One region of the Bradyrhizobium sp. 157 genome, then DNA from elsewhere that is predicted to be linked to it. Evidence: riboswitches for the same ligand, from Rfam matches in the RefSeq annotation. Region 1 holds a riboswitch; the other holds the start of a gene.
What was found. A riboswitch is a leader RNA that binds a small molecule or an ion and turns the genes downstream of it on or off. The one in region 1 is predicted to bind thiamine pyrophosphate.

Region 1 (3,700 bases):
TGCAAGCAACGGGCCTTCGATTGTCTCGACCGAGGCGATCTTAAAGACGCAGTCGCCTCGTTCGTCAGTAATTTGAACGCCAGTCCCCGATTGCGAATTGCCACACTACTTGGCAATGCTTGGCGTTTTGCTCCTAAGGGGGAACGATGCGCCCGGCTTGAGGACGCTGATCGAAGGAGTGAGGTGATGGTCCGATGATCAATACGCGGGGTATGAGGGAGCGCGACACGGCATCTCCTCCATCCAGATTTTTGGTTCGCCAGGGCGCCAAGGGCTGGATGTTTTACGATCGGCAACGTAGGGCGGGCAATGATTGGGACCAGTCTGGCGGTTGATCTGACGAAAGAGCAAGCCAACCGCATCGAGCGGATGCTGATGGTTGAGCAGGAAGGCAATCGTTCAAGTTGAGCGCGGCTCCCACGCGCACTCCCCGACACGCTGTGGTGCAATCGAGTGACCCGGTGGCTTTCATCATGATAAGAAATGCAGAACGGCAGGCGCACTGGCGCACCAAGCGGGACGCGGGGATCGAGACATTGCGTGCCGCAACCGACAAGGCGGAGCTGGCACTGGCACAGGCCGAGAACGACCTGTTGCGCCAGCGCGTACTCGACCTAGAGACGGCGCTTGCTCGCCGGGAGAGTGCCGCCAAGTCTGCCCAGACCAAGGCGATCAGCGAAATTGCCTGCCTCACGGAGAAGAACAACGAGCTGCAATCCCAACTTCGTCAAATGTGGGACTGGTACAACAACGAGATCGCAAACGTGGGCGGCCTGACCTTCAAGGCAAGCAGTCTGATCGCGAAGGCGCTGCATCCCGACGCCACGCCAAGCGAGGAGGTCAGGCTGGAAGCGTTCAAGGCGTTCTCGGCGTGGAAGGGCGACAGGGACGCGGCGCGACGGCGCTAGTTCGACCCGGCCCGGACGAAACTTTTGCTCCCACCCACGTTGACGGGTCCATCTGTACTCGAGGCGGCAGGCACGCCGCCCGCCTGCATGGGTCAGTGAAACTTCTCGCCACGATCCAGTTTCGCAACAATTTGCGCGATCCGTCTGGCGCGCGTCTCGGGCTTCTTCGCTGTATGAAGGCGATAGTAGATTGAATAGAGATTTCTGCGATCGAGCGTCGCGAAGAACGCTTTCGCCGCGGGCATATCCTCCAAGGCGTCGAGAAAGTCTTGCGGGATAGTCATGTCCGCTGAGCCCGCGTATGCGGTGTCCCATCGTCCATCCGACTTGGCCGCTTCGACCTGAGCCAATCCAGCGGGAAGCATCCGCCCTTCAGCGATCAGGGTTGTTGCATGACGGCAGTTCTTGGCCGACCAATTGGAATTCACCTTCCTCGGGGTAAGTCGTTGCAAGTACGACATGTCGTCAAAAGGTTTCATCTGGCCATCGATCCAACCGACGCGGATGGACTCAATAACGCAATCGTTCCACGTCACCGACGGCACGCCCGTGTCTGATTTGAAGATCCGCACCCAGAGTTCGGTCGCAGTGCCATGGTGCTTCTCAAGCCAGTCCCCAAGCTTGGATGCGCTCTTAAATGCCAACGGGGCTTGCTGCTTTTTGCGAACCATAGGCAACTCTACCACGTAGGCAGCAAAGCCTCCATCTGCGGACAACAAGCCCAGTGGCAAGCTCTCTTGGCTGAGGTCTGTTGTTGGCCCGTAGGTGAAGTGGCGGCACGTTGCATCGAGGTCCGCTCATGGACGTGTAGCAGACTAGGTTTGCTCACGGTGAGTTCTTCGCATTTAGACCCAAAACAGACATTTGATTGCGGTGCTTGACGGCGTCCCGTCGGCCTGAAACGCTTCGTGCGTCCGGGGTGCTTGCCGTGCGGGCTGAGATCACACCCGTTGAACCTGTGTGGGTAATGCCAACGAAGGGAGCAAGCGATGTCCGTTGTCGGCGATCAATATTTGCAGGATCTTCTTGATGTTCTTCATGCTAAGAGCGACGAGCAAGCTGCGTTGATCCGGGCATTCGAGGACCCGGACACCAATGAACATGCACCAAGCGTAGTAGAAATTAGAGCCTTTCGGAGCGATAAGCTTGTCGCGCTTGATCGCGATAAGGCAGAGTTTTGTTACCAGCTATGCCGCGCCAAAAAAGCCTCCACGATCATCGAGGTTGGTACATCGTATGGTGTGTCGACAATCTATCTTGCCGCAGCGGTGCGCGACAATGTTAGTCTATTCGGCGGGGAAGGAGTGGTGATCGGAACCGAGTATGAACCGAACAAAGCGGCCGCGGCACGGGCAAACTTTGCGCAGGCAGGCTTGGGGCGATTTATCAATCTCCGCGAAGGCGATCTTCGCGAGACCCTAAAGCAGATCGACAGGCCAATCGACTTCGTCCTCATGGACGTTTGGATCGCCATGGCACGCCCCGCAATAGAATTGATCGCGCCGCATCTTTCAGACGGTGCGGTTGTGGTGTGTGACAACACAAAAGATCATCGAGCGTCCTATGCAGATTATTTCGCGTTTCTTAATGATCCGGTCAACGGCTTCACCACAATGACATTGCCCTTCCAAGGCGGCTTGGAATTGTCGGTTCGGTGCTAAGCACGACGCCCCCTTCCTGAATGCCCGCTGTTGGCCTGTCTCCACCGTTCGTGAGGCGGGCAGAGCATCGCATCTCTGTCCGGGGGGCCGACATCATCGACCAAACGCACACCCGTTAGGCGCTGCCTCGCCGATCGTTGACACTCACAGAGCGAGTTTCTACACTGGGCGCAGATCATTGGAGATATTCGAGATGACGATCGCAACCGTCGTAGTAGGGCGCTGGCGCATGGACCGGTAACGGCACCAATGCCGGTACCCCGTGCGCCCCCGACAAGTTCGGGGGCTTTTTTTTTGAGCAAATTTCTGGCCGGCCTGTCAGATTGAGAAGAGGATACCATGCCTGGAAAAGCCGCAGACCCGCCGGCCCTGATGACCTTGATCGTGCTGAGCGGCCTGTCGGTGGTATCTCTCAACATGTTCCTGCCCTCATTGGCAAACATTGCCAGTGAGTTTCAGGCGGGCTATGCGCTCGTCAATCTGTGTATCGCCGGATATGCGGCCGTGAGCTGCGTGCTGCAGCTCGTGATGGGGCCGTTGTCGGATCGCGTGGGCAGGCGGCCTGTGATCCTTGCCGCCTTGCTGCTTTTCCTTGTCGCCTCGCTGGGCTGCCTGTTGACGTCCAACGTCTGGGTGTTTCTCACCTTCCGCCTGATGCAGGCGGTTATCGCCCCCGCCTACGCCGTTTCTGTTGCCATTATTCGGGATGTCTCCGCCGGCAGCAAAGCAGCGAGCTCCATCGGCTACGTGGCCATGACCTCGGCCATCGCTCCCATGCTGGCCCCGATGCTTGGTGGCGCGCTCGATGATCTGTACGGATGGAGGGCCAGTTTCTGGGCTTTTCTCGTCATGGGCGGCGCGACTCTCGCGCTGTGCTGGGTCGATCTGCGGGAGACCAACAAAACGCCCGCAGCTACGTTTACTCGGCAAGTTCGATCGTACGGGACGCTCGTGGGATCAGGGCGCTTTTGGGGTTACGCGCTGTGCATGACGTTTTCCAGGGGGGCGTTCTTCGTCTTCATTGGTGGAGCGTCGCTTGTCGCTGTCTCCACGTTCCGGATTTCCGCCGCACAGCTTGGTTTCTATATGGGAACCATCGCAGCCGGCTTTGTTCTCGGTAGTTTTCTGTGC
Region 2 (3,700 bases), on a different contig from region 1:
CGCCTGTCGCGGGCGCACCAGCGGTGCCCGTATAGGCAATCGGTTCATCGACGAACTTCACCTTGTCGATGGGCACCGCAACCAGATGCTCGCCGACGCCGAGGAAGCCACCGACGCCAATCACCACGCCTTTGACATCGCCGCTCTTGTCGGTCAGGAGATCGTTGATCGATCCGAGGCTTTCGTTGCTATCGTTGTACACGTTCAGGCCGACCAGCTTCGAAGCCCGCCAGGTACCCTTGAACGACGAGGTATCGGATGCAGCCGCTGGCGCGGCGGTCTTTGCGGTGTCAGTCGTTGCCGGAGGATTTTGCGCAAACGCGACACTCGCCAGCAACGCGGACGCCGCGAGGCCGGCAACGGCAGTTTTCGTTAACATATCGGTTCTCCTCAGTTCAGAAACGCTCTGAGAAAACCCGGCACTTCAACAAGAGTTCCACCCGTTTTCGTATGAAACACGCCGATTCGACGCTGCATCAGAAGCCGCCCCAGTAAGGCGGCATGCCGTAATAGCGGTGCAGCTCGGCTTCTTTTGCGCGATCGCCCCAGTCGAAATCCTTGTCCGCACGGAATGACGGCGCGCGCCTCAACTCTTCATCGTCGATGTCGAGTTCGTAGGCTTCGAATTTCGTGTTGTAGCTAAGCCGTCCCCAGGGCAGCGGAATCAGGTTGGCTCCGATGCCCAGAAACCCGCCGAAACTCAGGATTGCATACGATACTTTACCAGTGATCTTGTCGATCATCAGCCGTTCGATATGGCCGATCATGTCCCCGTTCGGCCGGCGCACCGCGGTCCCCTCGACGCGGTCGCTCGCGATCAGCGGATGTGGCTTGGCCATCACCTCACTTGCCATCGGACCCTCCACGTATGGGTGAGGAATCAACGTGGCTGCGTCCGGCTGGTTCCGCTCTACGGCAACCGGCCTGCCCTATTCGGAAATGGCGAAACGCACGAGGCTTGGGCAGCGCCTGTCTGACGATGCCGATATCGTACCGCCGAATGGAGCGTGTGCTGTCAGGCCGCGAGCGCGTCGGGATCCGTCTCCTCGTAAATCGCGATCGCCTCGAAGCGATAGTCGCAGGCGCGGCAGAACCAGAGGAAGGAGGTGCGACCCGGGCTGCTTTCGACCCAGTCGGGTCTCGGAATCGGCTTGCCGCATTGGGCGCAGGGATTTCCGCGGGGCAAGTAGCCGGAATCGAGTCGAGCCATGGCGCATCTCCCTTAGACTTCGGACGTCGTGCGACGTCTCGCTGCTTGCTTATGTCAAATTGCTTATGTCGTTGAATGAGACAGGTTTGCTGTCGGAATGAAATGAAGTGGTTTTTGTCGCGGAATTCTCTTTACACCTTGACTGCATCATTTGCACGACATTCGTGCGCGTCCGCGTGACGCAGATTCGCGTCGCTCGACGCGATGCATTGCACGCACAACGTTAGCGTCACGCTGGAAGCATTCGTTAACACGTGCATGAGCCAACACGTGCATGAGCCGCAAACATCTCGCCGCGATGTCGTCCGTTTTCCGCCACATCTTGGCCGGGCGGCCACAATAATCGAGAACGCGAAAATCGTTAATGTGCCCGCCGAGATTGTTTTATGAAAAATCTATCAAAGTTCATCTGGCTTGCCGCCGTAGCCACGCTCATGGGCTCGCCCTCAGCAATGGCGCAGAGCCGCGCGCACTATGAAAGCATGGTCGCCTCCCATGCCGCCGCCAACAACGTGCCGGAAGCGCTGGTGCACCGGGTCATCGTGCGCGAGAGCAAGTATCATCCGAACCTGGTCGGACGCGGCGGCACCATCGGATTGATGCAGATCAAGCTCCCGACCGCACGCGGCCTCGGTTATACCGGCAACGCCGCGGGCCTGCGCGATCCCGACACCAATCTCGCCTGGGGCATCAAATATCTCGCCGGCGCCTATCGCGCTGCCAATGGCGATCACGGCCGCGCCATGCGTTATTATGCAAGCGGCTATTATTACGCCGCAAAGCGCCAGCGGCCGGAGAGGCCGCTGCAGATCGCGCCCGTGCTGGCAAGCGGTGCGACCCCGAAAATCCTCGCCGCGCCGGCAAGAACGCCGGCCGACGCGAACGCGCTGCAGGCTGCCAAATAGCTAAGTCCAAACAGCGAAACCTCGTGTCCCGGGCGCGGTGCAGCCTAGGCGATGCGAAGCATCGTCCGATCTCAGCGCTGCTCCGCAGAACCGGGACCCATGCTGGCCGTCTGGGCCCCGGCTCAGCAGCGCACCGCTAACGCGCTGCGCTGCGTCCGGGGCAGGCAGCATTGCAAGTTCCCGCAAAGCCGCGTTGACACCTCCGCCCAACCGCCTACATTAGTCCTGTTCCGAGGGGTGCTCCGACGAGGAGCTGAGATACCGCAAGCTTGGGCAGAGCTACTTCAAAGTAGAGGCCTGGGACCGCGGTGACCCTTTGAACCTGATCCGGGTCATGCCGGCGAAGGGACAGGGATGTACCAGAAGTCAGATCTGCGGGGGGATTCTCCCGTTTCCATCATCGGCGCGGGCATTGCCGGCGCATGGCAGGCGCTATTGTTCGCACAGGCCGGCCACGCCGTCACCTTGTACGAGCGCAGTGACGCCGATATGACGCTCTCCACCAGCCACTGGGCCGGCGGCATGCTGGCGCCCTGGTGCGAGGCTGAGACCTCCGAGCCCGTGATCGGCCGGCTCGGCACCCGCTCGCTCAATTTGTGGCGTGAGCTCTTTCCCAACACCCCGTTCAACGGATCGCTGGTGGTGGCGCATTCGCGCGACCGCGCCGATTTCGAGCGGTTTGCCAAACTCACCACCGGCCATGTCAGGCTCGACGCAAGCGGCGTCGGCCGGCTCGAACCCTCGCTGGACGGCCGCTTTCGCGACGGCCTGTTCTATGCAGGCGAAGGCCATGTCGAGCCGCGGCGCGTGCTGCCCGAGCTGCATGCGCGCATCGAAGCCGCCGGCGGCACGATCAAGTTCGATAGCGACGTCAGTGCGGAAGATCTCGACGGCATCGTGATCGACTGCCGCGGGCTCTCCGCGCGCGACGAGCAGCCGGAGTTGCGCGGCGTCAAGGGCGAGATGATCATCGTCGAGACGTCAGAGGTCGAGCTGTCGCGCCCGGTGCGGCTGATCCATCCGCGCTGGCCGCTCTATGTCATCCCGCGCGGCGACAGCAAATTCATGCTGGGCGCGACCTCGATCGAGGCCGAGGACACCGGCGTCAGCGTGCGCTCGGCGCTGGAGCTGTTAGGTGCTGCCTATGCCGTGCATCCGGCCTTTGCCGAAGCGCGCATCGTCGAGTTCGGCTCTGGCTTGCGTCCCGCCTTCCCCGACAACCTGCCGCGGATCACGATCAGCAAGAGCAAGATCGCGGTCAACGGCCTTTACCGGCACGGTTTTCTTCTGGCGCCGGCGCTGGCCGAGCTTACGCTCGCCTACGTGCAGCGCGGCGCGATCGACAATGAGGTGATGCGATGCGTGTGACCATCAACGGCGAACAGCGTGAGATCGCCTCGAAGCGCGTCGACGCGCTGCTCTCCGAGCTCGAATACGAAGGCACGCATTTTGCGATCGCGGTGAATTACGACGTGCTGCCGAAAAGCCGCTGGGCCGAGACCGCACTGAAGCCCGGCGACGAAATCGAGATCATCACCCCGCGGCAGGGAGGGTGAGGATGAGTATGGGTCTGCGTCTGCCCCAC

Region 2: another riboswitch for thiamine pyrophosphate. It lies ahead of IVA95_RS12450 (FAD-dependent oxidoreductase); the one in region 1 lies ahead of IVA95_RS32715 (class I SAM-dependent methyltransferase).

The regions. Positions count from the first base shown of each region.
Region 1 is NZ_JADPKF010000104.1:2,749-6,448, reverse strand. Features, by position in the region: gene IVA95_RS32725 (hypothetical protein) at 474-908, shown strand; gene IVA95_RS32720 (YdeI/OmpD-associated family protein) at 1,001-1,579, opposite strand; TPP riboswitch at 1,815-1,907, shown strand; gene IVA95_RS32715 (class I SAM-dependent methyltransferase) at 1,898-2,569, shown strand; gene IVA95_RS32710 (MFS transporter) at 2,909-3,700, shown strand, end outside.
Region 2 is NZ_JADPKF010000060.1:4,441-8,140, reverse strand. Features, by position in the region: gene IVA95_RS12470 (PRC-barrel domain-containing protein) at 1-379, opposite strand, end outside; gene IVA95_RS12465 (PRC-barrel domain-containing protein) at 477-854, opposite strand; gene IVA95_RS12460 (hypothetical protein) at 1,016-1,210, opposite strand; gene IVA95_RS12455 (transglycosylase SLT domain-containing protein) at 1,645-2,115, shown strand; TPP riboswitch at 2,339-2,482, shown strand; gene IVA95_RS12450 (FAD-dependent oxidoreductase) at 2,470-3,483, shown strand; gene thiS (sulfur carrier protein ThiS) at 3,474-3,671, shown strand.